DNA from 2 places in the Moritella sp. 36 genome. Region 1 is predicted to be linked to the other one. Evidence: predicted binding sites of a transcription regulator. Region 1 holds the regulator's gene; the other holds the start of a gene.
The links. Region 1 encodes LexA, which represses DNA repair genes until DNA is damaged. Its sites were predicted from a motif close to TACTGTATNNNNATACAGTA; they were not measured.

Region 1 (16,070 bases):
AACACCATACAGCTGTAAAGGGTAATAACACTAACCAAGGTAAATACTCAACAGCAATGGTATTAACACTTTCTATATCCGTGATCATATGCACTATTCCCTCGCCAAAGATGAAAAAAATCGTAGAGAAAACAACGGAAAATATACCCGCCCAGATCAATGACGCGAGAATTGATTGACGATAAGCAAGGGTATTTTTAGCGCCAACCGCCTTACCGACCATCGCTTCCACCGCGTAAGCCACGCCATCCAGCGCAAAAGAGATAAACATCAGAAAATTGAGTAACACCGCATTAGCCGCAATATACTCATCACCAAAACTTGCAGCTTTAAATGTCATGAAGGCGAATGTCAGTTGTAAACAGAGCGAACGGATAAATATATCACGGTTGAGTGACAGTAAGCCCTGTAATTTATCTGATGCAAATAAACGACTGATAATGTCAGATCTATGAGGTAACGAAATCTTACCGAGCTGCTTTAATACTAATAATAAGCCAAATAACAAAGCGGCATACTCTGCAATCACCGACGCAGCCGCAGCGCCCTCTACACCCCATTCTAAATTCACCACAAATAAAATATCTAAGAAAATATTAAACACGTTAGCAATAATTAATAACAGCATCGGCGCTTTCATATTTTGCAGGCCTATTAACCAACCTAATATCGCAAAATTAAATAACGCAGCGGGGATACCCCACATACGAATCGATAAATAGGCCTGTGCATTTTGTTGCACATTGTCACTTGCTTCCGTCAGCATTAAGGCTAATTCAACAATATAATTTTTACACAACAGTAATAAAACGGATAAACAAAACGCAATTAACAAGGCGTGTGCGAGCGTCATTAATATCGCAGAACTATCTTGTTTACCAAATGCCTGTGCAGTCAATCCTGTTGTCGACATGCGTAAGAAATTACACATAGAGACAATAAACATAACCACAGTAGAACCCAATGCTACGCCACCGAGATACCAAGCTTGTTCAAGATGACCAATAACGATGCTATCAACCAAACCTAGTAGTGGAATACTGATATTTGACAAGATCATTGGCAATGCCAACGCGATGATATTTCGATGCACCGAAGTAGGAATAGATAACCACATAGACAAATTCAACTTTGTAGAGGGAAATAAAAGAGGCCAGAGTCTATCTAACTTCAATTATGAAACAAAGTATTACCTATCGAAAATTAAAACAACTCTATTTCACCTTCATCCATCGACCCCGTACTGATCGTCTTCTGTTGTACTTGCAGTGATTGCTGTTTTAACTGTTCAGCGGCAACTTTGAGCTTATCAATAAAAGTATGCTGCTCAATATGCGCATCTGCTGATAGTAATTCGCTACACGCAAATAATACTTGCTTCATATTCTCAGCTTGCAATAAGTTGTGCTCGGATAATTGACTGATGATATCTTCAACCTGCAGACTTCTAACAGAATCATTAACGCATACTTGAGTATCAACCGATAAACTCATGAGATTATCTAAGTTTATTTCTAAGCTTTCTTCTAATTGGACAAATTTAATTAATTCTTGGTGTAACCGCGCTTGTGTCTGCGATGATTTTTCAGCATTATCTTTCGCTAACGATTCAACCATTGATTTCGCTTCAACGAATGTTGCCATCGCTTGTGTCACTTGTCCTCTGATATCCTCATTAAATTTATTTGAAGTATCAGATAATAATCGCATTTCTTGTGCTACAACGGCAAAACCACGTCCCATCTCTCCAGCCCGAGCAGCTTCAATCGCTGCATTCAAGGAAAGTAAATTGGTTTGCCTAGCGATTTTCTGTGCATTTTCAACAAGCCCATTAATATTATTCATCTGACTTTCCATCACTGCGATCTTATTGACGGCATCATTACTTTGCGCGGTAGTCTCCATCATTAAATCAGAACAAATATTAAGAAACTGGTGTGTTGATTCAATGAATGTTTTTAAATCAATTGCATCAGGATCATAATATTCTTTCCCTGTAAGGGCTAAGGCTTTATCTTTAGAGATACTGAGCAGTACTTTATGTAAAGATGCGGATTGCTCTGCTGACATACGCAATAACTGATAAAAAGCGCTATTTAAGGTGATAAACGACTCACTATTAATTTGCTGGGTTTTATTCAAACCATCTTTTAATTCATCAATACGTGGCGGGATCTCTTCTTGTAGCATACTGAGCAACATCGCTTTGGTATTCATCGACGTGATATGCTCAATTTTTTCTTCCACGGGTTTCTCTACCGACTTCTTATAAAGAGTAAATAGAGCTATCGACATAAGTATTAATGTGACGAACGCTGCACCAGCCGCAAGCCATTCCTGTAAAAGCAACATCAACAATAATGGCAGCAGCGCAACACCTTGATAAAAATTAAATCGAGTCATAAGCAACCCCTTTCGCTTTACCTGTTTTCTTTTGTACCAATGCCGCTAACTTAGGGGCAATTAACGGCAAACTTAATATATCCATAACAGCACCAAGCTGAACCGCGGCACCAGGCATCCCCCAAACAACGGATGACGCTTCATCTTGCGCGATAGTGACGGCATCAGTCTGTCGCATCGACAATAATCCCTCAGCCCCATCTTTCCCCATGCCAGTTAGCATGACACCAATCGCTTTAGCCCCATAAGTTGTAGCAACAGAATCAAATAACACGTCCACTGACGGTTTATGCCGATTAACCGCAGGACCATCAAATAATTGGCAAGTGTAACGTCGTCCAGATTTATGCACCTTTAAATGGCAATCGCCAGGCGCTATATATACATGATTAGGTTCAATAATTTGCTCACTAGTTACTTCAATCACAGTTAAACGGCAATTGTCGTTTAGACGCTTTGCAAACGCCCCACTGAAATTTTTTGGGATATGCTGGGTCACAACAACCGGAGGAAAAGGGGGAGCTAATGGCGTCAGTAATTCTCGCAATGCTTCTGTTCCTCCCGTTGAAGCACCAATCGCAATTAATCGTTCTGCTTGTATTTCTTGGCTTGCCGGTAAAGCTGTCACCGGGGTTTTCATAACGCGTAAGTTTGCATTGCTGGCTAATTTAACTTTAGCACACAGTTCATCGCCAAAATAACCGAATGATTGTGCGCTGTTATCAGTGGGTTTAGCAATAAAATCAAAGGCCCCTAACTCCAGAGCCTTCAATGTCACTGGCGCACCTTTTGATGTCAAGGTTGATACCATGACAACAGGCATTGGACGTAATCGCATTAAATTGTCTAAGAAAGAGAGACCGTTCATCCCTGGCATCTCAACATCCAGTGTTAATACATCTGGCTGTAGTTTTTTAATTTTTTCACGTGCATCAAAAGGATCGACGGCACTGCCAACAACATCAATCTCCGAATCTGAGTGAAGTAATGTCATTAATATCTTTCTCATTAATACAGAGTCATCGACAACAAGCACTTTTATTTTCTGCATAGAAGATATCCCTATAGCGCCGTTAAAATGGTGAGATAAAACGACCTTAACGTTGATAAATCGTTTGACCGACAAGACTAAAATGGGTGTTAAAACGTTGCAGACTTTCAGAATGACCAATAAAAAGATATCCACCGGGTTTAAGTAGCGAATAAAATCGTTGGACTAATTTTTTAGTCGTTTCCTCGTTGAAATAAATAAATACATTACGACAAAATATCGCATCAAACTGTCCCTTCATTGGCCATTTAGCAAGTAAGTTAAGCTGTTTAAAAGCAATCAGCTGCCTCACTTTTTCACTCATAACGTACTGATGAGAGTTATTCATATCGGGACAATATTGCAGGCGATAATCGATAGCGATCCCAGCCAGGTCATCATAGTAACCAGCAGTAGCATGAGACAGCACCTTACTATCTAGGTCTGTTGCTAATATTTTTGCATCCCAATAACGTAATTGGTTCTCAATTGTCATGGCTATCGAATATGCTTCCTGCCCAGTTGAGCACCCCGCAGACCATATTCTCAGTTTTTTATCTGGATTATTACGCTTAAAATCAGGCAGTGCGACTTGTTGTAAAAAATCAAAATGATATCGTTCACGAAAAAAACCAGTTAGATTTGTGGTGATCGCATTAATGAACTCGTTCAACTCGCCACTATAGCCATCTTGTAACAATTGGCAGTAAGCTGAAAAGCCATTTATCTTGAGATATCGGATCCTTTTCATCACCCGCGCATAAAGCATATCTCGCTTGGATTCACCGAGTACAATTCCCGATTGACTAAAGACCAGTTGCGTTAAATAATGAAAATCTATATCCGACATACACATGTTATTTAAGGTATCCCCCTTAGTTTCACTGTATAGCAGAGGAATAACTATATTAGTCATTAGCAACTATTGATGATTGCGTATTATGTCCTTTTATTTGCTCGATATTTTGAAACTGCTCTAAATCTAACAATAGACTTGAGCTGAGTAATACCACCATTTTATTGTTAATTGATATTAATCCTTGAATAACACTTGGGCCATAATCTTGACCCCATTGCGGCGGTAAATTAATATCGCCATGTGCGATCGTATGTACATCAGAGACAGCATCGACAACTAACCCCATTATTTTTGATTTATCTTCGACTAATACTTTCACGACAATAACGACTGTCGTCGTGCTGTATTCAATATTATTGAAACCAAATTTTTGTCGTAAATCCACAATAGGAACAATCGTGCCACGTAAATTAATCACGCCTTTCACATACTGCGGCATGTTAGGGATCTCGGTACAAGGTTCCCACCCACGAATCTCTTGTACATCTAATATTTCAACACCATATTCTTCATCTGCCATTATAAAAGTCAAAAATTGGGTTGATTGTTCACCTGTATCAATGTCAGCCTGCATACTACTCTCCATATCAATACCTTCTATTTAAGCGGCAACATGTGCACGCAGACCTTGCATTTGGCGTCGTTCGGTTGTGATTATTTTGACAATATCCGCAATATCTAAGATTAAAGCGACCGTTCCGTTCCCTAAAATAGTGGCACCAGATACACAGCTAACCTTCATGAAATTATCTTCTAAATTTTTAATCACGACTTGCTGCTGTGCAGCCAAATCATCCACTAATAAACCATATTTATTACAGCCACTTTCAACCACAACTAATAGTCCATCGGTAATATGCTCTAAACTCGTTTCATGGTTTAGTACTCGGTAGAGTCGAATAATAGGAATAAATTCATCACGTAATTTAAAGACCTCAGTTTGATCCGCCAACTTAGTCACCATGCCATCTTTCAGCTGCAGTGACTCAATGATTGACATAATAGGTAAGATATACGTTTTATTACCGATTTTGATTAGTTGACCATCCATAATAGAAAGCGTTAATGGCAAGCGAATCGAAAAACAACTGCCCTCTCCATCATGAGACTCAACCTTAATATCACCACCAAGCGATTCAATGTTTCTCTTCACCACGTCCATGCCGACGCCACGACCAGAAATGTCACTGATCGTTTCCACTGTTGAAAACCCAGGTGCAAAAATTAATTCATCAATTTGACTATTACTATAATGCTGGTCTTGATTAGCAATTCCGTTTTCAATGGCTTTAGCATGAATTTTTGCTCTGTTTAATCCTCGACCATCATCGCGGATCTCAATAATAATTTCACCACTTTGATGAAATGCCGTGATCCCCAAACAAGCAACGTCACTTTTACCAGCCAATTTACGCTCTCCGATGGTTTCAATACCATGGTCTAAAGCGTTACGAACGAGATGCATAATTGGGTCAGAGATCTTTTCAAGCATAATTTTATCTAGCTCAGTTTCTTCACCTTGCATCCTAAGCAGTACGTTTTTACCTAATTTCCCACTTAGATCCCTTACCATTCTAGGTATACGATTAAAGGCGAATTGGATCGGCAACATTCTTATTTTCATCACACTGTCTTGCATCTCACGGGTATGCTGAGATAATTGAATCAAGCCTTTTTTAAACTCAGGTAGCCTCTCAGCAGAAAAATCCTGACCAAGCTCACCGAGCATCGCTTGGGTGATCACTAATTCACCGACCATATTGATTAACGCATCAACTTTATCGATTGATACTCGAATTGAATTTATTTCAGTCGGCGCGTTATTCATTATTGTTTTCGATACAACTGGAGTCATCACAGATTCGGCTAAAGCATGATCAGTATTACCATATTCTGCCTTTGAATTAGAGAAAGTATTAGAATGTATAATGATGATTGTTGAGTCATCTGCAACCCATTCGAATATTTCTTTTATTTGCGATTCACTGATGTTGCTAATTAATTCAAGTTCCCAGCTCACATAAATATCTTCTGGTAATAACACCTCCCATAATGGGAGGTCCGCAATCTTGGGAGTTACTTTTAGCTCGCCCATCTCCTGTAATTCAGCAAAGATTAAACGTGGCTCATTACCTTGTTTTAAAATATCCGGACCGGGAATAAAATTAATTAACCAATAACCGTCATCGTGTGCATTAGTTGCTAATTCGGCAACATCCGTCACCGCTATTTCATCACCATTCGGTAATGCTTGTTGATTCATATCTCTTTGCAAAAATTGGTTATATTGATACTTAAGCTCTTCTACAATGTCAGGGATTGATTCTAAATCACAGGCTAATAGTTGGACCCACTCTCTTAAACAATCAACAGTTTGTAAAAAAAGACTAATATGATCGTCAGTAAGGACTAAAGTCCCAGCGCGTAGATCATCTAATAATGTTTCTGCGACATGAGTAAATTCTGTCAGTTGATTAAAACCGAATGTGCCCGCGCCCCCTTTAATGGAATGAGCAACCCGAAAAATCGTATTAATCACTTCGCTATCAACTGCACCAGGCGTTAGCTTTAGCAATTCAGTTTCCATCACTTCTAACCCTTCGACACATTCTTCAATAAATACCTGTTGAAATTGTTTGAGATCGATATCCATGCTTACCTCAATACTTTTTGCACGGTAGCAATGAGCTTTTCAGGATTAAAAGGTTTAACGATCCACCCAGTCGCACCAGCAGATTTACCAGCCATCTTTTTATCACTACCCGATTCTGTGGTTAACATTAAGATAGGCGTAAATTTATACGCTCGCTCATTACGCAGTTGGCTAATTAAGCTAATACCGTCCATCCGAGGCATATTAATATCAGAAATAATAAGATCAAAATTCCCCATTTTAGCTTTTTCTAATCCATCCACACCATCAACGGCGGCATCGACGTGATAACCAGCCTGCTTTAGGGTAAATTGAACCATTTCACGAATGGATACCGAGTCATCTACAGCTAATATTCGTTTCATGAGAACACCTCATACTGATGCGTAATTAAAATATACGTCGAACCCCAGAGCTTGAACAACAGTCGTAAATTTATCCGATGGAGATAGAAAAATGAGGGTCGCATTATGTGTAATTAAATGTTGAGAATAAGCATAAAATAATTGGCAAGTGGCACTGTCTATGTGAGTCACATTACGCGCATCAAGTACTTGAGATGACGCTTTAATGGGGAGCTGATCAAGTATAACTTTAAGAGTGGAAATCGATGAAACATCGATCTTATCATCCAACGTCATAGCAATAACGTATTGTTCCATAAACTAATCCTATATTTGTACCAGCGTACCGACAAACAAATTAAATATTTATTTTTATATCTCATGTTGAGTATAGGAAAAGAAAAAATTAATAGGTAGAAGATGATCAGAACTGTGATGTTAAAGCAAGATTTGAAAACGATTTCTAAATTTAAAGATAGGGGATAAGAAATGAAAAAAGAAATATAAAGATAGATAGTCAGCAATAGGATTATTTACTATCTATCTTCAGGCTCGATGGGTAAGAAGGTGTGATTACATCCAATCGGTATTACGAATAATACCGACAGCGACACCTTCAATATCAAAATGTTGGAAATTTAAATCAACACGAATTGTGCTCATTTCATCATTCTCAGGGTGCAGTAAGATTTCACAGCCCTGCTGTTCAAAGCGCTTAACAGTTACTTCATCGTCAACACGCGCAACAACAACTTGGCCTTTACTGATATTTTTAGTTTTATGTACAGCTAATAAATCGCCATCCATAATCCCAATATTACGCATACTTTCGCCACGTACACGCAGTAAAAAATCTGCCGTTGGTGTAAACATTGAAGGGTCAACATTATAGTGTGCTTCAATATGTTCTTGCGCTAAAATTGGCTCACCGGCGGCAACCTGCCCAATTAAAGGTAAACCACTGTCATTACTGGCTTGCTCAGCATCAACCAACAAACGAATACCACGAGAAGTACCCGCAAGAATTTCGATATGGCCCTTTCGTGCTAATGCCTTTAAATGCTCTTCCGCAGCATTAGGTGAACGGAAACCAAGTTCCTTAGCAATTTCAGCTCGGGTCGGTGGCATACCAGTATTTTTAATATGTTGTTTAACTAATTCAAATACTTCTGCTTGTCTTTGTGTCAATGCTTTCATCATGAACCCTAACTGGTTTTATATACAGTTTCTTGTAATTATATACAGTATTGTCAAGTTTGCAATATATGCCTTGAGTATATCTGGATAATAATGAATTAATCGTTTGCTGGCGCTGAAACACAGATTTATGGCTACACATCTGATATTATTGGAGCAAGCACTCTCGCACTTTATACAACAGAATGATAACACCTATGCAACAAACACCGTCAATGTTAAGTCGAAGTTTCGTTAACGGCTTAGTTAAATCTCAGTACGTACCAGATAACCCCGTTGATGCGTTAAATCTAGATTTAACACGTCCTATTGTTTATGCTTTAAAAACTAAATCGATGACCGATCTCGTGGCATTACAGCGAGCTTGTAAAGAACGAGGCTTACCCGACCCGCTTACACCAATAAAAGTGAACGGGGTCATCATTCCCAGTTATGTTTGCTTAGATAATCCAGCGCCCCTCTTCGGCCGAGTAAAAGATACTGACGTATTTTTTGACGAATTCCAACAGCTATTACGCTTACATAAAGATGATAAAGCCCTTGATATTCAATTGATGCCAGTCGCATTGTTTTGGGGACGCGCCCCCGGTAAAGAAGGTCAAATACCACTACTATCATTAGCAAACAGTATTTCACCAAGCCGTTTACGTAAAACAATCATTGTGGGTCTTAACCGTAAAGATAACTTGGTTCGTTTTAACAAACCGGTATCACTGCGTTTCATGGCCGATCAGCACGGCACCGATGAAAAAATCGTACAGAAATTAATTCGTGTTGCTAAGATCCATTTCAGTCGTCAAAAATTAGCCGCATCAGGCCCTAAACTACCTAACCGCTACCAACTTGTTGAACAACTACTGCGTAATCCAGAAGTTAAAAAAGCCATTCAAGTTGAGATCGCTGAGCATAATATTTCAGCAACAAAAGCGGAAAAGCGAGCCAATGATTACATCGATGAAATTGCCAGTGATTTTTCGTATAAACTCGTAAAAAACACCAGTAATTTTATGAGCTGGTTATGGAATAAGATCTACAGCGGTATCAAAGTTAATAACGCCGAACAAGTGCGTAAACTTGCCGCCGACGGTCATGAAATTGTATTTATGCCTTGTCATCGTAGCCACATGGATTACTTACTTATTTCTTATGTTATTTACAATGAAGGTTTGATCCCACCACACATTGCCGCCGGTATAAATCTTAACTTCTTCCCTGCTGGCCCTATGTTCCGTCGTGGCGGCGCATTCTTTTTACGTCGTACGTTTAAAGGCAATAAACTTTATGCAACCGTATTCAGAGAGTACCTAAGCTTATTATTCTCAAAAGGATATTCAGTTGAATTCTTTACTGAGGGTGGCCGAAGCCGTACCGGACGTTTATTACCACCAAAAACCGGTATGCTTAACATGACATTACAAGCGATGTTAAGAGAACAAAGCCGACCTATTACATTAGTGCCGGTATATCTAGGCTACGATCATGTGATGGAAGTGAGTACCTACGTAAAAGAGTTATCAGGGGCTCATAAGAAAAAGGAAAGTATATTCCAAGTATTTGGGATCGCCAGAAAGCTTAAAAATTATGGCCAAGCATTTGTTAACTTTGGTGAACCGATCAACCTTAACCAATATTTAAATCAACACGTTGAAAACTGGCGTGATGATATGAATATGCCGGTTGAAGAACAGCCTAAATGGCTAAACCAAACAACTCGCGATCTTGCGAATAAAGTGATGATAAATATCAATAGTGCCGCTGCGGTAAATGCTTTAACGATTTGCGCAGTAATTTTACACGCCGCGCCACATAAGGCTCTGAGCCGAGAAATTTTGGTGAAGCAAATTGATAGTTACTTAAAATTACTTCGTAACAACCCGTATAGTGAATTTAGTACCTTACCAGAAAACAGTGCAGAAGAGATTCTAGACCAAGCGATCTCGCTGAAAAAATTCACCGTACGTGAAGATAGCTTAGGACAAATGCTATCGATGTCATATGAACAAGCTGTACTATTAACCTTCTACCGTAATAATATTTTACACCTGTTTGCACTACCGTCATTAATTGCGGCAATCGTGACAGAAAAACCACAGACCAGTGTAGAAGAAATTAATGGTAAAGTTCGCCAGCTTTATCCCTTAATTCAAGCGGAATTGTTTTTGAAATATTCAGACGATGAATTAGATGATTGTATCACTGATACGCTAACTGAGATGCAGACACAGGGATTAATAGTCAATAGTGACAATGTCATTATACCGGTTAACGAACACTTAATGTCACTAAGACTGCTTGCTGCAAGCATCCAAGAAACGCTACAACGTTATGCGATTGTACTGACCGTATTAGAGCATAACCAAGTCATTGAAAAGAGCCTACTCGAAGATCGTAGTCAGTTAATTGCCGAACGTTTATCATCGCTAAATGGTGTGAGTGCGCCAGAGTTTTTTGATAAGAAAGTACTCGCTATCTTTATTAATAAACTCCAAGAGCTGCACTACTTATCTGATGAAGGCACAGCTAAAGCTGATAAAATTAGTCAGTTAGCGAATATAGTCAGAAGCTTGACCACGCTTGAAGTGAAGCAAACAATCTCGGATGTAATGCTTAGTCAGCAGTCTAGTGACAACAAGTAACGTCATACTTGAGGTGATATCATTACTATAATGACATTACCTTCCGGCATTACATATTGGAAGTAATAAAAAAGGAGCGTTAGCTCCTTTTTTATTTGTGATAACCCCTGTTCAGGGGTTACACATAACTTAAAAATAAGCTCGCAAAAATAATCATACCGACATAATTATTATGTAGAAATGCTTTAAAACAAGACTCTCGGTCGCGATTCACAATCAAAGATTGTTGATAAATAAATAGTCCAGCAACGATTGTTAAGCCAATAAAGAACACGCTTGGTAAAACCAATAACCAACCTAATAAGCCTAAACATAATAACGATGACAATTGTAATAACCCTACAATCAATTTATCTTTTTTACCGAATAAAATTGCGGTAGATTTAATGCCAATTTTCAAATCATCATCTCGATCAACCATGGCATATAAGGTATCGTAAGCAACTGTCCATAAGATATTTGCCACAAATAATAACCATGCATAACTCGGTACAGAATCTAATTGCGCCGCAAACCCCATCGGAATAGCCCAACCAAATGCCATGCCTAATACAACTTGAGGTAGGTGAGTATAACGCTTCATAAATGGATAGCACGCGGCAAGGCCAACAGCAACAAACGATAATAGTATCGTCAATGTATTCATGGTCAAGACGAGTAAAAATGCGAACAAAGTTAAACCAAAGAAAAACGTCAACGCGGCACGGCTTGATATACGCCCTGCAGCCAGCGGCCTATTTTCAGTGCGTTTTACATGACCATCAACATGACGGTCAGCAAAATCATTAATCACACATCCCGCCGCACGCATTACAATAACCCCTAATGTAAAAACGAGGAGTACATCTAATTTAGGGACCCCTTCAGCAGCAATCCACAGCGCCCACAGCGTTGGCCACAATAACAGCAAGGTGCCAATAGGCTTATCCATACGAGTAAGCTGTATGTAATCTTTCATTTTTGATGTCATGAACGACATAATGTTAACGTCCTTTTATTATTTATACGCTAAGGAATCAGGTAAAAACACTTCAGAAACCAGTAATGACTGCCCGCCTAATAGAAAACACGAGCGACGTCCGAATAGCGATGCTTTAGGGGGAGATGAAAACAGGTGAGATAATGAATATATTTTACTATGTGAATAAAACTCAGCGATTTCAATTTCACTACGCTGCATATCTGGCGCGTTAAACAATACGCTACCTAATGAACGGGTCCCCAGTTTTTCCAATTCACCGCCCGGTGCAGTTAGCGTATTTAATGGCATAACGCTACGCGCAAAAACCCAAGGTATCCCATCAAGTTTTAATAGTACCTCACGAACAAAACCTAAATTATCCGTTAGGTTTAATTTTATCTTTTCATCGTCGGATAATTGATAATGACCTTCCGCTAATATTTCAACCGTAAATGTCTGACAATGCTGCTTCAATCTAGCTGTTAATGACCCCGTATCAACGAGCCAATCATAAAGATTCGCAGATAATTTTTCTTCTAATATAGTTGGCCATAACCACTTCGAATCACAGCCGATGGGGTAGCATGGTAATGTCTGCTCACTAGTACGCGTATTATTTATATTATCTGACATATTATAAATTACTTTTTCAACAACGAAATCAGGCATAATTATCTGCTATTCAGACCAAGATTGTAAGCAGGGACACAAGTTGTTAACTGATTTATTTAATTAATCATTTGAAAGTGAGTATACTGGCTCACAACCAACCTACTTTAACGACTCATTTAACTAAGGATACGGTAAATGAAAAAATTATTCTGGCTCTTGTGCATGATCATGGCCTCAGTATCTTCCACTGCCGTATCTGCTAACGACCACAAGCCGGTGTATATTTATTTCGGCTTAGAGCCGGATATTATTACCAACTATACCAGTGAAACAAACAAAATTGGTTTCATCAGTGTCTCTATAGAATTTATGCTCGCAGATAAAAAAAGCTTAGCTGTGATAGAAAAGCATGAGCCCTTGATCAGGGATAAAATAATTTCATTACTCGGTCAGCAATCACCACAACATTTACGCTCTCTCACAGGCCGAGAAGAGATCAGAAAAATGATCCAAAATGAAGTGAACAGCTTACTAAAACAAGAAAGTGGTGAGGCCGTTATTGAGAATCTATTATTTACCAAATATATATTAATGTAATCAAAAAAGGAGTAAGCCGCTAAGCCTACTCCTTTTATCAATTTACATCGCTAATACAATCAGCTAGGCACTTATGCTTTTAAATAGCATTAACGTTTAATCGCATTAATGATCGCAGTCGTGGAGCAACCGTCTTCAAATTGTAAGATATTAACCTTGCCACCATTCGCCAGAACTTGTTTATGCCCAGCGATCTCTTCCACTTTGTAATCACCACCTTTAACTAATACATCAGGTAGTAATTCAGAGATTAAACGCTCTGGTGTTTCTTCAACAAACTCCACAACCCAATCAACGGCACCTAAAGCAGCAAGTACTGTCATACGGCGGTCACAAGTATTAATCGGACGACCAGATCCTTTCAACCCACGTACAGAAGCATCAGAATTAACCGCCAAAATTAAACGTTGCCCCAGTTTACGTGCCGAATTTAAATAAGACACGTGACCCGCATGCAGAATATCAAAACAACCATTAGTCATGACAATCTCTTCGCCACGTAACTTAGCTGATTTAACCGCAATTTTTAACTGCTCTTCGCTTAATACACCAAACCCACTTTCATGAGAGCCGTAAACAGAGTTAGCTAATTCAATCGGGCTTACCGTCGACGTACCAATTTTAGCAACTACAACACTTGCTCCCGCGTTAGCCAATGCACAAGCTTCTTCGAGTGATGAACCCGCTGATACAGCAGCTGCTAATACTGAGATAACCGTATCACCCGCGCCTGTCACGTCATACACTTCTTGTGCTAATGCAGGAAGGTGAAACTCATCTTGTTCAGCTCGAATTAAGGTCATGCCTTTTTCACTACGCGTAACTAATAATGCTTCAAGATCATATTCAGTAATTAATTTTCGACCTTTCTCAACAAGGTCTTGTTCATTCTTACAATGTCCAACAACCGCTTCAAACTCCGATAAATTTGGCGTTAATAAGGTCGCACCACGATATTTTTCAAAATCACAGCCTTTTGGATCAACAAAAACTTTAACGCCTTGTTGCTTTGCAGCTTGGATCATTTGTTGTACCTCAACCAAGGCGCCTTTGTTATAGTCCGATACGATCATTACTGAATAATCCGAAAAATTATCAATCGTTTTAGCGACTAAAGGTTGGGTATCGACTGCCGCAACAGATTCTTCAAAATCTAATCTAATCACTTGCTGGCCACGGCTTAATACACGTAATTTAGTGATAGTTGGGTAATCATCTAATTGCAAAAAATCACAAATTACATCGACAGCATTCATTTTCCCGCATAGCGCTTGTGCAGCTTCGTCATTACCCGTTAAGCCTAAAAGTTTTGTACTTGCACCTAAAGCCGCAAGGTTAAGCGCAACGTTAGCGGCACCACCAGGGCGATCTTCAACATTATTCACTTTAACAATTGGAACAGGCGCCTCGGGAGAAATACGACTCGAATCGCCCGTCCAATAACGATCTAACATTACATCGCCAACGACTAATATTTTTGAATTGTTAAAGTCAGGTAAAATGATTTCCATTATTCTCTCGATAATTTCTAATTAGAAGATTTAAATTTATAGTCTAAAAATGCTTGGCCACAACCAACCATTAAACCAAGTACATGTGCAGCGTTAGCAACATTAAGACCAAATATAGGGAAAAAGCCGAGCACAAGCCAAACCAGCATAAAACCAACATAAGGCTTGGGTAAACTAATACCCTGTGTTGGCGCTAACCAACCTGTCCACCAAATATAACCGACCAAGGCATAAACCACACCCGATAAACCACCAAAGTTAGGTCCTGCTAATAAAAACTGACCGATATTGGGTATTAACGCAGCAACTAAAAACAACAGTAATAACTTTTTACTGCCCAGCTTATTTTCAATTTGGCCACCAAGATACCACCACCATAATAAATTAAATACCAGGTGTAAAACTGAAAAATGAATGAGCGCAGGGGTAAATAAACGCCAAACCTCACTCAGTGAGGAAACACTTAAATCAAAAGGAAAATGCAGCGCAGCATATATAAATTCATTTTGTGTCAACATGCTAAAATACATCGCGGCAAAGACAACCACACTCAAGGTAAAAATAGTGAGGGTCACTTTACCTGCATGTATCAAAAAGTTGGACAACATATTACCCGAACCATAACTAAAATTTGCCGTACGCGTATCAGCAACATCCCAAGACGCTGCTTGGTATTTATCTTGATAAGGGTCAGCCAAAAACATATCAAGTTCTTGTGATGCAACTTCAACATGGGTCATCGCGGGTAAACAGATCGCAAACCCGTCTTCTGTTTGTGCGACTTTCGCATCAATTTTTTGCACTGCTAAATAATCTACAAAAGCCTGCGCCATACGTGGATTATTAATTACACCAATCTCAATCATGCTATTACCTATTTTGTCACAAACGCACATTCTCGACGCCAAGCTTCAAACCCACCGTCCATGCTGTACACGTTTTCAAAGCCTTGTTCCACTAAATATTGCGCCGCGCCTTGACTACTACGCCCATGATAACAAACCACCACCACAGGCACATCAAAGTCCGTTTGCTGCATGAAGTTACCTAACACTGAGTCAGTGAGATGCAATGAATCTTCAATATGTGCATCTGTAAATGATTGAGGGTCACGAATATCGACAATTTTAACGCCTGTACTATCACTGACTAATTGCTGAACTTCATTAATTGAAATATGTTTGAAACTATCCATTATTTTCTCATCTTTAGTGATATTAAGAACTAAAATTTGCTATAAGAACAAAGATACCAAATATTGATGTAC
Region 2 (16,070 bases), 990 kb from region 1:
CAAAGGTTCGTAGGGATAATGCAAGGGCAAGGCCATTTAATCCTGCTCCTACAATCGCTACTTTCAGGTCTGTTTTGTCCATTAACTTCTCCGTTGTTTTCAAGTGCACTTTATTGCATTTAATATGACTATCTGTCCTATTGTTAAATGTAACATAATAAGTAAGTCTTTGAATATTTGAATTTTTATTCTAGTTAATTATGTTTAAAATTAAAGGATCAAAGAGATGGTTTTATAGTCAGGTTGTATAGGTGCATTTGGGAAAGAGGATTAAAGATGAAGTGTTGTGAAAACGCGATAGTGAAGAGAGTGAATCGAAATTGGTTTGAAAAATTATTATATAGCAGTATTTATAAATGTAATCACTGCGGTAATGTGTTCAAGCTTAAAGCGGGTTAATTATTATCGAATATAAGTTCGATAATAACAACGAACTTAGAGGCCGTTTATGAAGGTCATATTGACATAGATAAGTCCATTTTTGAGCTGGTTGGACTTTTATTTTTCTAAACTCAACTGTATTTATATAGAAGCTCAGACTTAATTTTATCAATGACTGATCCCCCCCCCTTTCTTGCACCCCATTTAAATTTAATCATCCTTATTCATACACTCTGTTATAAGCTCCTGCTCCTGCTCCTGCTTTTATGCTTTCATCGAACGACAGCATTGCTGACGTTTGAAAAATACACACCAATATAATAGATAGCAAACATTTTCATAATGTAACCTTTGAATATTAATATTCACAAGCATTAGAGTATGTGTCAATACAGGAATAAATATCATTATAAGAGTTTAATTTAGTGTAACCCAATCTATCATTAACTCGTTTGTTATCTGGTTGAATAGTTAAAATCTAGTCATATCCGCCATTATTACTTCTCCTCCCTCTTATTTTAAATATCCCATGATCTGACTGATGAAGCCCAAGCTGAGAAATTTATATTTCCGATAGATGATATCGCCTATGAATATATATTAAGTGGTTAATTATTAATCGTTTTAGGGCGTGTTTATGATTGCAGTGTTATGAATCATAGCTATGAAAATACTTAAAGTGTGACGTGCGCACGAATCATATCTATTACTTATGGGATACCTCTCAAGTTTAGTTTATTTATTTTGCAAAAAAAAACATGGGTAATAACTTAACAGTATCTTTACAAATAATTTACAAATGAAGAGTGGTTAAATGAAAATAGTCTTTTGTTTGGCGATGTCGCTTATTAGTCACTTGGTGTTTGCTTCTGTTCCTGCGGATGAAAATGAAAGGTTACTCGGTGCCTTGATAGCCAGAGGTGTCATTTGCGAAGGCCTTAACCGCGAACAGCAACAAAAGGCTTTGACAATATATTTACAGCGTAAACAGCGGCATAGCAGCATGAATAAACCGAGTAATCGAAAGCATTTGGTGTATCCCGACAGTGATGCTCCTAACATCAATACTGCTAACGACTTACACGCAGTAATGCCTAATTCGGAACCTGAAAATTCTAATAAAGAAAATGCCTGCATTCTACCGCCTGAATAATCCCGATTGAGAATGCTCATAAGGATTCAATCAACATGTTTGCTGAATCCTCATGAATAGGTTCTGCGGAGTGTAGTGATATTAAAATGGAAAATAATAACAAGGAAATATAATGAAAAAACTCAAACATACACTGGTTGCAACCGCGATCATCAGCTTACTTGGTGTCAATGCTGTACATGCAAAAACACCAGTAGACTTGGGGGTCGTTAATGAGGATAAGTTGGCCGAAATGCTGGTTCGCAGGGGATTACTTGATGATTCAGCGTCATTACAGGAAAGGTCTGATGCAGTAAAAAGTTACTTAGATAATAAAATAAAACATGGATTTAGTGGTGATGCTCAATTTGGTAAACAAGCCAAACATCACCAAAGTCGCATTATTAATGTTATCGAGAAACAACAGGGATTGAAAAAATCGAGTGTCTTTGCACTGGAAGTTACGAATAAGCGTACCGATAAAGTGTTGGCTCTTTTAGTCGATTTCCCCGACCTTCCATGGGATGATAACAAGCTGACTGAAGTGCATACTTCGATGCTTTATCCTAGCTATCCACCAGAACATTATCAGACCCTGTTATTCTCAGATACAGGCTACACTGGCCCGAAAGGCAATAACTTAATCTCTATGCGTCAATATTATGAGCAAGAATCTGGAGATAGTTATAGTGTTTCTGGTCAAGCTACAGGCTGGTATCGAGCAGAAAAGAATGCTGCGTATTACGGTGGTAACTCTGAAACGACCGACAATGACAAAAATGCACAAGCGTTAGTGCGCGAGGCCCTGGCACAGCTCGCTAAAGATCCGAGTGTGAATCTGGCCGATTATGATATCGAAGATCGTTATGACTTTGACGGTGACGGTAACTTCCGTGAACCTGATGGTGTTATCGATCATCTCATGGTATTCCATGCCTCTGTTGGCGAAGAAGCGGGTGGTGGTGTACTGGGTCCTGATGCGATTTGGTCACACCGCTTTAATCTGGGTCAGCCATATGTGCTTGAAGGAACGACGAGTTCTGTACCGGAACAATTCAATGGTAACTATGCAGCGTTTGATTATACGATGCAGCCAATAGACGCTGCAGCAGGGGTTTGTGCGCACGAATATGGTCACGATTTAGGCCTGCCTGATGAGTATGATACTCAGTATACTGGCGCTGGCGAACCTGTTTCTTACTGGTCAATCATGTCTTCTGGTAGTTGGGCTGGTAAAATTGGTGGCACTCAACCGACAGCATTCAGTTCATGGGCCAAAACCTTCTTGCAAAACGCAATTGGTGGCCGCTGGATCAATGACGAACGATTGTCTATTGAAGAGCTAAAGGAGAAAGATTTATTCTTTACCTTGTTCCAAACTACAGATAACGATCGCCCTAACATGGTACGCATTGACTTACCGATGAAGAAAAGTGAAGGATTAAAACCGTTCGAAGGGACTGCTCAGTTCCATTCCGAACAGGGTGACAGTCTGAACAATTCGATGAGCAGAAGCTTAGATATTCCAGCGGCAGATGCCGTTAAACTGGTATTTAAAGCTTGGTATCAAATAGAAAAGGATTATGACTTTGCACGTGTGCTGATTAACGGTAAACCAATCTCTGGTAATATTACTACTCTAGATGATCCGCTTAATACTGGTTTAGCGCCAGCGATTGGTGGTGAATCTGATGGTTGGATCGATGCTGAATTTGATCTGTCGGATTACGCTGGGCAAACTGTTACGCTTGGTTTTGATTACATCACGGATGGTGGCCTAGCAATGAAAGGACTATTCCTTGATAACATTGCTCTGATTAGTGATGGTGACCGTACGCTGATTGATGATGCAGAATCAACGTCGACATTTACTCTTGATGGCTTCAAGAGCAACACAGGTTTCTACGAGTCTAACCACTATTATTTACTGCAATGGCGTAGTCATAACGACGTTGATGAAGGCTTAAGCAATATTAAACGTATGGGTCAACTAGTGACTTTCGAACCTGGACTGATTATTTGGTACGTTGATGATTCATTTAAGGATAACGCGGTAGGTAAACATCCTGGTCAAGGTTGGCTTGGTATTTTAGATGCTGATCAGAACGCGCTATTATGGGCGGATACTGGTCTTCCGGCACAAACTCGTTTTCAAGTTCGTGATGCCGCTTTTTCGTTACATGATCAAACTGAATTTAGTTTGACTGCTCGTGATGGCAATGTATTGGAAGATAGTAATCTTGCTGCCAATGGTCATTTTGCTGATAGTCAAGACTACAGTTTACCAGAAGCGCCAGATTCAGGGCGTATTGTGACAGAATATGGTCTCGTTATCGATGTACTAAATCAGGCAGATAACAACGAATACGGCGTACTCAAAGTTTCTTATTCAGAGACACCGAATGTTGCACCTCAAGCTATATTTGACCTTGTTGTTGATGGACTTGAAGTAACAACTACAAATAGAAGTACTGATAGCGATGGTAAAATTGATAGTTATCTATGGGATTTTGGCAACGGTCAGATCAGCAATGAAATTTCTCCGGTATGGAAGTATACTGAAAGCGGAAGCTACACGGTAACCCTGATGGTAACTGATAATGATGGCGAAACAGCTACTGTATCGGAAACTATTAATGTTGTTGCTCCAAATGTTGAACCTGAAGTTGGTGCGAAATATATTCACTTAGGTCGTCTAGTAACATTATGGTCAACGAGCACTGACAGTGATGGTCGTATTGTTGATACCGAATGGCAATTACCGAACGGTAAGACTAAGCGTGGTCGCCTTATTACGGCAATGTTTCCTTCATACGGTCACCATGTTGTGACATTGAAGGTAATTGATAATGATGGTGCTGTTGTCAGCAAGGTTATTAACGTTAAAATATAAATGTCATAAAAATGAATCAAAGCGCCCTCTTGGGGCGCTTTTTAGTTTCTTAAACCTCTCAAGTAAATGTAATACGAACATATATTTACTATATGAAATGCTAATTTATCCTCTCTGTTTTTCCTGTTAATGTACCAACTCAATTTAGCTAACTTAAGGACGAGTTCGTGCAGTCAAAATTTCTATGGATATTTTTTATCATATCAATTTCATTTTCATCACTCTCTTATGCAAAAGATTTTTTTCGTGTTAGTGGTGGTGATCTGTTGATTAGTAACAATGGCATGACACATTCAGAAGTAGTGGAAATAATTAATAACGAAAAGTCATTCAAACGAATTTCATATAATCGTTATATTTTGAATGCGTCTGTGGGTGGTGAATTTGAAGTGAAGTTAACATTTGAGGGCGGAAAGTTAACTGGAATTAAGTCTAAGCAGATGGGAGGAGTGGACTACCATTAGCAGTTAACGCCGTAAACCCTCGCCCGATCAGGGCGGGGATACAAGGTGAAAGTGCGTAGCGCTTTGATCTTTGTTATTTTGTGGTATGATACTGTACGCATATACAGAGGTTTATTATGTTAAGAGCAACAAAAGTACGTATTTACCCTACAGCCGACCAAGCAGAGTTTTTAAATGCTCAGTTTGGTGCTGTTCGGTTTGCGTATAATAAAGCTCTGCACATTAAGAAACATTTTTATAGTGTAAAAGGTATATCACTTGCAGTACAAAAAGACTTAAAACCGTTACTCGCTAAAGGCAAGAAGTCCCGTAAGTATAGTTGGTTAAAGCAATATGATTCTATTGCACTGCAGCAAGCAGTTATTAACCTAGATGGTGCTTACAAGAGGTTCTTTGATAAGAAACTTAAAGCAGGTTTTCCGACCTTTAAGCGTAAGCATGGTAAACAATCCAGTTACCACTGCACGAGCGTAAAAGCCACTGATAACACGATTAAAATACCTAAATTATCCGCCATAAAAGCACGTATACACCGTGAGCTAGTCGGTACACTTAAAAGCATTACTATCTCAAAATCTGTAAGCGGAAAATACTTTGCATCGCTATTAGTTAAGTCAGATGAAGCAATCCCAGTTAAATCAAAGCACATTACAAGCGTGTCAGGTTATTACCTTGGATTGACACATTACTTAATTGACGATCGAGGTAATAAGACCGCTAACCCTCGCTTTCTTGTGAATGCTTGTAGCAATTTAAGAAAAAAGCAAAAGGCATTAAGCAGAACTAAAAAAGGTTCTCGTAACCGCTCTAAAGCACGTTTAAAACTAGCGTCGGCACATGAACGTGTCAGCAATGCTAGAAATGACTTTCAGCATAAATTATCAAAACGAATTATTGACGATAACCAAGCGGTAATAGTTGAGACTCTGAAATCATCAAACATGCTAAAGAATAGAAAATTAAGCCGTCATATTTCGGATGCTTCATGGTCTGGCTTTGTTGATAAGGTATCTTATAAAGCTGAAATGTACGGAGTCCACCTTGTTAAGTGTAATCAGTGGTTCGCAAGTTCTAAAACTTGCTCATGCTGTGGTGATAAGGTAAAAGATATGCCGTTGAATATCCGTCATTGGTCTTGTCCATCATGTAACACTCAACATGATCGCGACATTAACGCATCAAAGAATATTCGTCATTACGGCATAATTAAATTAAAAGCGGATGGATTGACCGTTTCTGCATAGTGAAGCTGTGTTAGACCTGTAATATTTACAGGCTGTAGCTAACGACCTATGAAGCATCGCCATTTATGGCGGTGAGCAATCACCAACTCTTGTATCTAAAGATACTGCTTATTGTTTAAGTTGCGAAAACCTTACTTCTCTTTCTTCATTGGTATCGGTTCTGTGCAGTACGTAAGGCTGTATATTAACCCAACAAATCACATTGCCACTCCAAAATAGCTACATAGATCACGTTTATACCTCTTTATTGTTGATTTTGTGGCGTGGTTGTAACCGTTTTGTTACATTTTTGAGGTCGATTGATAGCGACTCAAGCAGCTAAAATTTAATATTTATAAGGACGCCATTATGAACGAAAAGTTAAAACTCGTATTATTTCAAAAGCTTAAAAACTCAAATGGCTCACAGTGAAATGAGAGTTTAATTGGTAACCACAGAAAGAATACTAATAGCTTAAAGTAAATAACAATATTTCAAGGACGGATTTAGTCGTATGCGTCGAATTCAAAGTGATCAAAACAGGGTGTTAAACAGCCAACTTTCCTTTCTCATGTCATCTATTTTTAAAAAACAAGATATATCAAAAAGGATAGAAAGGCTTCTTCCAAAAATTCATGGACCCAAACCAATGAAGTTAAAAATAATCCGAACTTATCGCTTTTAATGCCTCGATATGGCGGACATGTGGGCTTCGTACTTCCTAAATCTAAGGGAAGATATTGGTCCGAAGAAACGACGATTAAATATTTAAACAACAAAGGAATGTGAATATGAAAAACATCATTGAAAACAGAACAAGAACATTTGATTGGGCAGATCCTATGATTGGGGCTAAAAGCGCAATGAAAATGAGTGGTTACGACTATTTAAAAAGCATAGCTGATGGTGATCTTCCTATGCCACCAATTATGAGCTTGATGGGGGTCGATAATTGTGACGTAGATAAGGGTTATATGCGCTTTGAATTTAACGCAGAAGAATATCACTACAACACTATTGGTGGAGTACATGGCGGTGTATTTTCTACACTATTAGATTCTTGTATAAGCTGCGCAATTCATACCACTTTGCCGCAGGGAGTAGGGTTTAGCACTATCGATCTAAAAGTAAACTTTATTCGACCAATTACGATCGAAACAGGCTTAGTTATTTGTGAAGGTAATGCAATTCACACTGGTAGAAAAACAGCAGTGGGTGAAGGACGCTTACTAGACGCTTCAGGGAAGTTATTAGCGACAGCATCAGTAACTTGTTTGATACTAAGTTAACAGTACATCGGGATTTAATTTTATGGATAGCAAGCAAGAACAAGTAACTCTACAAGATATTCGGCGCGCAATGCCAAAGAAGTATTTTGAATGTAATACGCTAACTTCTATCAGTTATTTTTTAGTTAATTTAGCATTATCTTTAGTGTTGCTCTTGGTCGCAATTTATTATTTTGAATCCCTTTCTTCTCCATTTTTTGAAATAGCTTGGTTAAGTTATTTTTTTCTTCAAGGTAAGTGTTTTTGGGGATTTTTCTTATTGGGACACGACTGTGGTCATAAAGCATTTTCTAAAAATAGACTAATCAACGATGGTGTTGGTCTATTAGTACACTCGTTTTTGTTACTACCGTATGAACAATGGAAATTTACTCATAGAAACCACCATAGGTATTGTGGACATATTGATAAAGATGAAGGATATGGCCCGGTTCGAGAAGGCAGTAAAGTAAGCCGTAAAGCCAGTGCACTCTTGGCACTAAGTGGTTTTGCCTATTGGTGCTATTTGGTTGGGATTTCAAGACATGGAATCAATCATTATTCTTACACTGACCCTTTGTTTAAAAGCCGAAAGAGTAAAATGAAAACGTCACTCTTTGCTGTTATGTGTATGTTCCTATTTTTGGCCGTGCTGTCATTTCAATATGGCGCAGTGAACGTACTTTTGTATTATGTTATTCCCCTGCAAGTTTATTCATACTATTTTATCATTATCACTTTCTTACAGCATAATGATGAGAAATTGGTTTGGCATTCTGATAAAGAGTGGACACCGTTGAAAGGTAGCTTAACAACTATTGACCGTAACATCTCATGGTGGAACATTTTCTGCCACCACATCAACTTACATCAAGTTCATCACTTCTATCCTAATATCCCTCACTATCGATTAGCCCCCGCGACTAAAGTCTTTAGGAAAAATCTCCCTTTGTTGGTTAATACGGCTAGCGAGGCAACCCTTTTTTCGTATGCAAAAAATTTGTGGAACTATACTTTTTTCGGAAAAGTGAAAAACAACCAACACCGCTTTAGTTATCATTCAGCCAAGCATAGTAGCTTAGAAAGTAATGCTACATCAGAGAGCCCTCATAATGTTAAAAGCTAATTGGGGTGGTAAGAAGGGCTGCTTGATTGATGAAGCCTTGGTGCTAAATCTGTTTGTTGTTAAGAGTATGCGTCCATGCTTTGTGGGACATAGACTCATTTTACGCGCCTATATTATTTATAAACATTCGCCAGTTGGTATCAATGTTCCTTCGCCAATCTTAAAAGCACTATTGGAACTTGCCTGCGAATATTTAATACAAGCATCACCAGTATCATTTGAGTCTTCAAGGCTGATGATAGTTGTACCAATGTATCTACCAAGACGAACTTTAAATCCTTCTAGGGTTACGATTTTATTTATATTTTCAGGCGTGCCAGAAGGATATGCATAAAAAAGATTAACGACTTCGCCATTAATCTTAACAGTACTTCGTTCTAATTTATTAACACCGTCTAACTGAGCTCTGTAGTGAATGAGATTAGCCGCGCTATTTAATGCCGCACTTGCTGCATGCAGTGATGCATCTTTAGCATCGTCTTGTATATTTATAAATTTAGGCACAGCAGCTGCGGCTAATATGCCTAATACAATAATGGCGATCACTAATTCGAGTAGCGTAAAACCTTGGTTTTTCATTTTGTTTATTGATTACATCCAATAAGACTTTGGTTTTGGCATAAAGTCGCTGGTATCAGACATATTTTTAATGTCATTATTCGCATTTTTTTGCGCTGACTCAGCTTCTTTTTTAGGTTCTTCTAGTTTCTTACCGTCGTCATAAACGATATCACTTGGATCAATTGGCTGTGAGCCTAACCCGTCAACGCTAATTGGTTGATCTTCTATGGCATCTTCAACTGTTACAGGCGCTAACGCTTGAATCGGGCTCATTGGTTGGTTCATTGGTAGGTTTGCTGGCTGGTTCATTGGCAGGTTAGAATGGAAGCTACAACCTTGATTGAACAGACAAAGAAAGATGATTAATTTTAAATGTTTCATTATTACCTCATGCACCATTGCTATAAACAGCAACGTGTTATGAATTACTGTATTCGCTAAACTTATTCTACTTGGGTTTTTAGCAGTGACATTACAGCCATGAATTGTGTAATACCAAGGAGAGGACTTTTCTCTTTTTCTTTAGATTCCCCACCTAATATCGATGGAGCTTCAGATGCTGAACCACCACCGAAACTGCTACAACCTTGAAGTGACACGCACAGACAAATCATTAAAACTATCTTATTCATAACCACTCCATTGATTTACTTACTAAAAAAAACTGTTTTTTATAAGCTTTTTCTGAATTTTAGATAAAGAAAAGCCCATTGAATCAAACCATTCAATGGGCTGCGACACTTAGGAGGGTGCCGTTCTAACTTGCGTTTGGTGGAGTCGGGGGGAGTTGAACCCCCGTCCGAAAAACCTACATCCGCGGTACTACATGTTTAGTCATCTCTATTAATTTAACTTTTTATTAAGCCGAGTGACAGGCCGAACAAAAGCGTGCTCGATTGAGTTTAGCGCTTTCTCTACGAGCGAAGAGTCCACGCGATCCCGATATTTAATGACCATACAATATTAGAGACCCTCGGGCAGGGTTCTAAATGATGGCTAGCTAGCCTAAGCTGCTAGAGAGTAGTTAGAGTCGTTTGCAACTATAACAGTGCGGCTTTTTACGAGGCCAACCGCCCCTCGACATGCACCTAGGGTTTCGTGAATCTCGTCGAATCCTAAATCGACCCCAGAACTAAAATTCTACGCTAATAGTGTAGAATTGCAACACATTAACGAACTTTGTGTTTCATCATTCGTTCTTTGTCTATTTTCCATTCACGATCTTTCACATCTGAACGTTTATCGTGCTCTTTCTTACCTTTAGCAAGACCTATGTTGATTTTGACCCAAGCTTGCTTCCAGTACATTGATGTTGCAACAATAGTATAACCCTGACGGTCTACTTTACTTGCTAGTACTTCTAATTCACGCTTGTTTAATAATAACTTACGAATACGTGTCGGGTTGCAAACTACGTGTGTCGACGCGGCGTCGAGTGGCATGATCTGCGCACCAGACATAAATGCTTCACCGTTTTTAATAAACACATAACTTTCGGTAATGTTTACTTTACCGGCGCGTAATGATTTAACTTCCCAACCTTGGAGTTCTAATCCTGCTTCCAAGCGATCTTCGATTTTATATTCGAAACTAGCCGTTTTATTTCTCGCGATGGTGTTTTCGCTTTTTTTTGGTTTTTTCTTAGCCATAATTTATCTTTATGCACCCATCATTGACGGAATTTAATGTTATAAATCTTATAACAAAATCGAATTTTATCCTAGTACTAGTCTTACTTTGCACGGAATAACAAATGAATTTTATGCAGATAAATGCTAAAGTTGGCTACTTATTACTACTGGCAGAGAGAGATTGAGCCATTAGTAAGCGATTTAATTTTTTGATTGTTGTTTTCAATATAGGAACACGTATGCCACGGATAACACGCAGCGCACTGTTAATGTATAGCGCTGACCAAATGTTTAATTTAGTAAACGATGTGAATGCATACCCAGATTTTTTACCAGGTTGTACTGGTACACGCATTTTAGATGAGCATGATAATCAAATGACAGCAGCAGTTGACGTTGCCAGAGCCGGTATTAGCAAAACATTTACCACTAAGAATACGCTAATACCTGGGCAAGAAGTAAAAATGGATCTCGTTGATGGGCCGTTTAAAAAACTTACAGGTGGTTGGACGTTTAAAGCGTTAGATGAAACCGCATGTAAAGTAACTTTAGATCTAGATTTTGTATTCAGCAGTAAATTAGTGGAAGTGGCGTTTGGGCGTATTTTCTCTGATTTAGTGAATAACATGGTGCAATCTTTTACAGAGCGTGCAAAAGAGGTTTATGGTGTCGACCAAAATTAAGGTAGAAGTTATTTATGCATTACCGAAAGAACAAATTACTTTTACGGTAAGTTTAGAGCAAGGTTCGACTGCCCAACAAGCGATTGAAGCATCGGGTATATTAGTCAAATATCCTGAGATTGAGCTGAATAAAAATAAATTAGGTATCTATAGTCGCTTAATCAAATTGGATACTGTGGTTGAAGATGGTGAACGTGTTGAGATATATAGGCCATTAACTGCCGACCCTAAAGAGATGCGCAAGCGCCGTGCTGAAAAAGCCAAAGAAGATGGGCGGATTCACGAAAAAACAGGCCAAAAAATAAGATAGAGAATAATATAAATCACAACTCAATTTAGGTTGTGATTTATATTATCAATAATTTCTTGTTCTTAATTTATCTATCAAGTGGCGTTGAAAAGTTAGGGTTTAGTGGATAATCACCAACCACCGTTTTCAGCTTATCACTTTCAAAGGTTAATACCAGTTGCTTACTTGTTACTTCGCCACGCCCTGTTTTGAAGCGATATAAGTAATTCCACACATCACGGTCAAATGAATCAACCAACATTGGACTACCAAGTACAAAAGTAACTTGTTCTTTCGTCATATCAACACGTAATTTGTCTACTTGATCATCTTCGACATAATTACCTTGTGGAATATCAATTTTATAAACTAGTTTTTCAAGAATTGAACAGCCCGATAAACTGAAGATGGCCAAGCCTGCAATAAGTAAGTGTTTTAAGCGCATAAGTATTTTACTAATTAAGTCCATATAGATAGGTAAATAGTAACTCGGCTGGCGAGTGAAGTAAATCGATGTATTTAGTCGGTTTACTTAGAGTTAAGCCAATTAGAAGACAAAAGCAGGAATTAGTTCCCGCATTGTCTTTAATGTGGGGGGTTAAACTAACATTTCTTCGGCATTACTTAACGTCGATGCGGTGATCTTGTCTCCTCCAAGTAAACGCGCTAACTCTTCAATACGTTTTTCTTGGCTTAAGGGCTTCATGCAGGTTTCGGTAGTTTTACCATCGGTGGTTTTACTCACAAACATTTGTTGATGACCTTTGGATGCGACTTGCGGTAAATGAGTCACGCACATGACTTGGGTTTTATTGCCTAATTGACGTAATAGTTTGCCAACAATAGAGGCGGTTTGCCCTGAGATGCCCACATCTACTTCATCAAAGATTAACGTTGGTGTTGATATTTTCTGCGCTGTGATCACTTGGATTGCTAAGCTTATACGTGATAACTCACCACCTGATGCCACTTTACCCAGTGCTTGTAATGGTTGCCCTGGGTTCGTTGAAACTAAGAAATTAATATCATCCAAACCTTGTGGATTTGGTGTTTTATGTTCACTGCTTTCAAGGGTTATTTCAAAACAACCATTTTCCATACTCAGTTCATGCATGCTTGCCGTGATCAGTTTGTTTAACTGCTTTGCGTATTTTTGACGACTTGATGATAGTTTTGTTGATTGTTGATGATACTTAGCTTCAGATTCTTGTAGCTCTAGCTTGATACTCTCAATTCGTTCATCGTCACCGGCAATATTGTCTAATTCAGATTTTAGCATTTGATGATGTGTTGCGAGCTGATCTGCGGGTACTTGGTGTTTACGTGCGAGTTCTAAGGCCTTACCTAAACGTTCATCAAGGTACTCAAATTGTTCAGGGTCGCGGTCAAGATTATCTGTGTAACTGCGAAGTTCATTACCGGCTTCTTCGGCTAATACAACAGCTTCTTGCAAGGTATCTGTGATTGACTTTAATTTTGGATCCATGTCTAGCAAGTTTTCTAAACGCTGAGTTACCATTTGCAACATGCTGCAGATGGTATTGTCTTCATTCTCATACAGTGTGTCTAAACTCGTCATACACTCTTGGACTAATTCAGTGCTGTTGGCTAAAAGTTTATGTTCAGCTTCAATCTGGCTATATTCACCATCGGCTAAGGCAAACTCGTCAAGCTCTGATACTTGATATTGTAATAGCTGTTGTCTGGCTGCCCGTTGTTGCTGGTTTTGTATTAGTTTCTTTTCTTCATCCGCTAAATTATGCCAATTTCGGTAACTATCACGGACGCTCGTCTGTAATTTTGTATGGCTGGCATAACCATCGAGGATCGCCAATTGGATTTCTGGTTTTAATAAAGTTTGATGTGCATGTTGTCCATGTACCTGAACCAAAAATTGAGACAGTGCTTTAAGTTGTTGCAATGGGACGGGGACACCGTTGATATAGCCTTTAGAGCGGCCTTCTGCAGTGATAACACGGCGCAGGATACATTCATCTTCATTATTTAATTCGTGCTCTGCTAGCCATCTGTAGGCGAGAGAACTTTCTTCTACGGTAAAAATGGCGCTGATTTCAGCTTTTTTCTCGCCGGGCCTAACTGTACTGGCATCAGCACGAGAACCTAAAGCAAGACCAAGCGCATCAATGGCTATGGATTTGCCTGCACCTGTTTCACCAGTTACGGTTGTCATGCCTGACTTTAGTTCAAGTTCTAAAAATTTAACGATAGCAAAATTATGAATAGTGAGTTGCGTTAGCATACTGTACCCTGTTTATTTTATCAGGCTGGTTTTATATACAGTATATATACACTGACCCATAAGTGTAAATACTTTGCTTTAGTTGAGGGCTTTATTTTCAATTTGTGATCAAGATACAGGGACGTGAAAGGATAGGCTTAACATGGGATAAGCCTTTATAGCGCTGCGTTCAGACTAAAATAATTTGCTTCCCCAGCCTAATTTTTCACGTAAAACATTAAAGTAATCATAGCTTTTCGGGTGGATCAAATTGAGATGGTTTTTATCTCGTTTGATGATAATTTCATCACCAGGAAGCACGCCAATATGGACGTGGCCATCACAACTGACCATCATATTTTCTTCATTATTTGGCGAAACAACTAATTTAATCGTGCTATTGGCGTTGATGACAATAGGGCGGCTTGATAGTGTATGAGGGAACATCGCCATTAAGGTGATTGCTTCTAGACTTGGAGATAGGATTGGACCACCGGCAGATAACGAATAAGCTGTTGAGCCTGTAGGTGTTGAGACTAATAGGCCATCGGCACGTTGGCTCAGCATAAAGCTATCATCAATGTAGACTTCAAATTCAATCATCGCGGGGATCTTACCTGGGTGTAAGATTGTTTCATTAAAGGCCAAGTTGGTGGCTTTTAACATCCCGTAGCGATAAATAGATGTGTTTAATAAAATACGCTTTTCCGAGATATACTCGCCTTTAAGTACGCCCAATAAATGGTCATCAAAAGCTTCAGGATCAAGATCGGTCAGGAAACCTAAATTACCCCGGTTAACCCCGATAACGGCAATATCAAAACGGGATAATACGCGACCAGCACCAAGCATGTTGCCGTCACCACCAACCACAATGGCAAGATCCGCTTCTTCACCTAGGTCCATCAGTGGCCGTGATACGATATTATCCATGCCTAGGTCTTGAGATACACGACTATCAACAATAACCTTGTATTGGTGTTCGGTTAAAAAATTGTGCAGGGCAATAAGGGTTTTGGTTGTTTCTGGGTGTTTGGGTTTTCCGATTAACCCGATGGTTTTGAATTCTCTCTTCATTGCCTTGATTCCACTAAGTAAGTATGGGGTCAGTATATACTTAAGCCACTTCAAGATTCAAAGTATAAACGCGATCTAAATGTCGCTTAATTAATAATTTATAGTGTGTTATTTAGAACTATTTTTACTGTAGGGTGTAACTAGGGATGAATTTGACTTGAATCTCGTGTTAGGATCCCCATTATATTTCTGTATAAACCATTAATTGTAATATAGCGTACTAATTATAGAGTATGCTGAATCGAATGTCGGAGAAAGTAATGAGCAGCGAAAAGCAAAAAGTACAGGCTGAAAAGAAAGTTGAAGAGCAATTAGTAACAGAAACTGAAGCACAGCCTGTAGTTGAAGATGTTACAGTTGAAGAGGTTGCTGTTGAAGAAGCGACTGTGGAAGTTGATGAGTCTGTAGCACGCATCGCTGCATTAGAAGCTGAACTAGCGAAAGCAACTGCATCAGCAGCTGAATTTAAAGATACTGCATTACGTGCGAAAGCTGATGCTGATAACATTCGTCGCCGTGCTGCGATTGATGTTGATAAAGCAAAGAAATTCGCGCTAGAAAAGTTTGCTAATGAATTACTGCCTGTTATTGATAACATGGAACGTGGTCTGTTACATGCTGATAAAGCAAATGAAGCATTACTACCATTGATTGAAGGTATTGAGCTAACAGCTAAATCACTGGAATCTGCATTAGAAAAATTTGGTGTTAAATCTGTTAATCCTGAAGGTGAAAAATTCAACCCTGAGTTACATCAGGCAATGAGCATGATCGAAAGTGCTGATGTTGAACCAAATACAGTGATTACTGTGATGCAAAAAGGTTATGAACTAAATGGTCGTCTAATCCGACCTGCAATGGTGATGATCTCAAAAGCGGTAGCAACACCAACTCCAACAATTGATACGCAAGCTTAATTGTCGATATAAGTAAGAATCGAATAAAAATAGAGCCGTTTGGCTCTATTTTTTTATCATCTTTTTATGTTCGTTACTATCGTGATGTCATGGTCTTAACCTGCGGGATAAAAAGCACCCAAAATTGCTAAGCGGCTTGCGCCTGTGACGGCAGGTAAATTACCCGGCTGTTTATGGATATGTTGC

Region 2: the regulator LexA is predicted to act here: its motif matches at 13,935-13,954, upstream of recN (DNA repair protein RecN).

Annotation. Positions count from the first base shown of each region.
Region 1 covers NZ_CP056120.1:4,814,458-4,830,527, forward strand. The annotation lists gene dinF (MATE family efflux transporter DinF) at 1-1,117, opposite strand, end outside; gene HWV03_RS21400 (methyl-accepting chemotaxis protein) at 1,204-2,403, opposite strand; gene HWV03_RS21405 (protein-glutamate methylesterase/protein-glutamine glutaminase) at 2,390-3,454, opposite strand; gene HWV03_RS21410 (CheR family methyltransferase) at 3,501-4,349, opposite strand; gene HWV03_RS21415 (chemotaxis protein CheW) at 4,342-4,878, opposite strand; gene HWV03_RS21420 (chemotaxis protein CheA) at 4,894-6,945, opposite strand; gene HWV03_RS21425 (response regulator) at 6,948-7,310, opposite strand; gene HWV03_RS21430 (STAS domain-containing protein) at 7,320-7,607, opposite strand; gene lexA (transcriptional repressor LexA) at 7,863-8,486, opposite strand; gene plsB (glycerol-3-phosphate 1-O-acyltransferase PlsB) at 8,684-11,122, shown strand; gene ubiA (4-hydroxybenzoate octaprenyltransferase) at 11,241-12,101, opposite strand; gene HWV03_RS21450 (chorismate--pyruvate lyase family protein) at 12,120-12,752, opposite strand; gene HWV03_RS21455 (flagellar basal body-associated FliL family protein) at 12,891-13,292, shown strand; gene hldE (bifunctional D-glycero-beta-D-manno-heptose-7-phosphate kinase/D-glycero-beta-D-manno-heptose 1-phosphate adenylyltransferase HldE) at 13,382-14,803, opposite strand; gene glpG (rhomboid family intramembrane serine protease GlpG) at 14,821-15,669, opposite strand; gene glpE (thiosulfate sulfurtransferase GlpE) at 15,678-15,998, opposite strand.
Region 2 covers NZ_CP056120.1:771,601-787,670, forward strand. The annotation lists gene HWV03_RS03545 (FAD-dependent monooxygenase) at 1-82, opposite strand, end outside; gene HWV03_RS03550 (hypothetical protein) at 1,196-1,534, shown strand; gene HWV03_RS03555 (immune inhibitor A domain-containing protein) at 1,647-4,406, shown strand; gene HWV03_RS03560 (hypothetical protein) at 4,574-4,870, shown strand; gene HWV03_RS03565 (RNA-guided endonuclease TnpB family protein) at 4,987-6,114, shown strand; gene HWV03_RS03570 (PaaI family thioesterase) at 6,885-7,382, shown strand; gene HWV03_RS03575 (fatty acid desaturase) at 7,405-8,487, shown strand; gene HWV03_RS03580 (type II secretion system protein) at 8,605-9,066, opposite strand; gene HWV03_RS03585 (hypothetical protein) at 9,079-9,429, opposite strand; gene HWV03_RS03590 (hypothetical protein) at 9,492-9,680, opposite strand; RNA gene ssrA (transfer-messenger RNA) at 9,818-10,176, opposite strand; gene smpB (SsrA-binding protein SmpB) at 10,218-10,697, opposite strand; gene HWV03_RS03605 (SRPBCC family protein) at 10,919-11,362, shown strand; gene HWV03_RS03610 (RnfH family protein) at 11,343-11,672, shown strand; gene bamE (outer membrane protein assembly factor BamE) at 11,740-12,096, opposite strand; gene recN (DNA repair protein RecN) at 12,250-13,911, opposite strand; gene nadK (NAD(+) kinase) at 14,086-14,967, opposite strand; gene grpE (nucleotide exchange factor GrpE) at 15,228-15,884, shown strand; gene HWV03_RS03635 (anhydro-N-acetylmuramic acid kinase) at 15,980-16,070, opposite strand, start outside.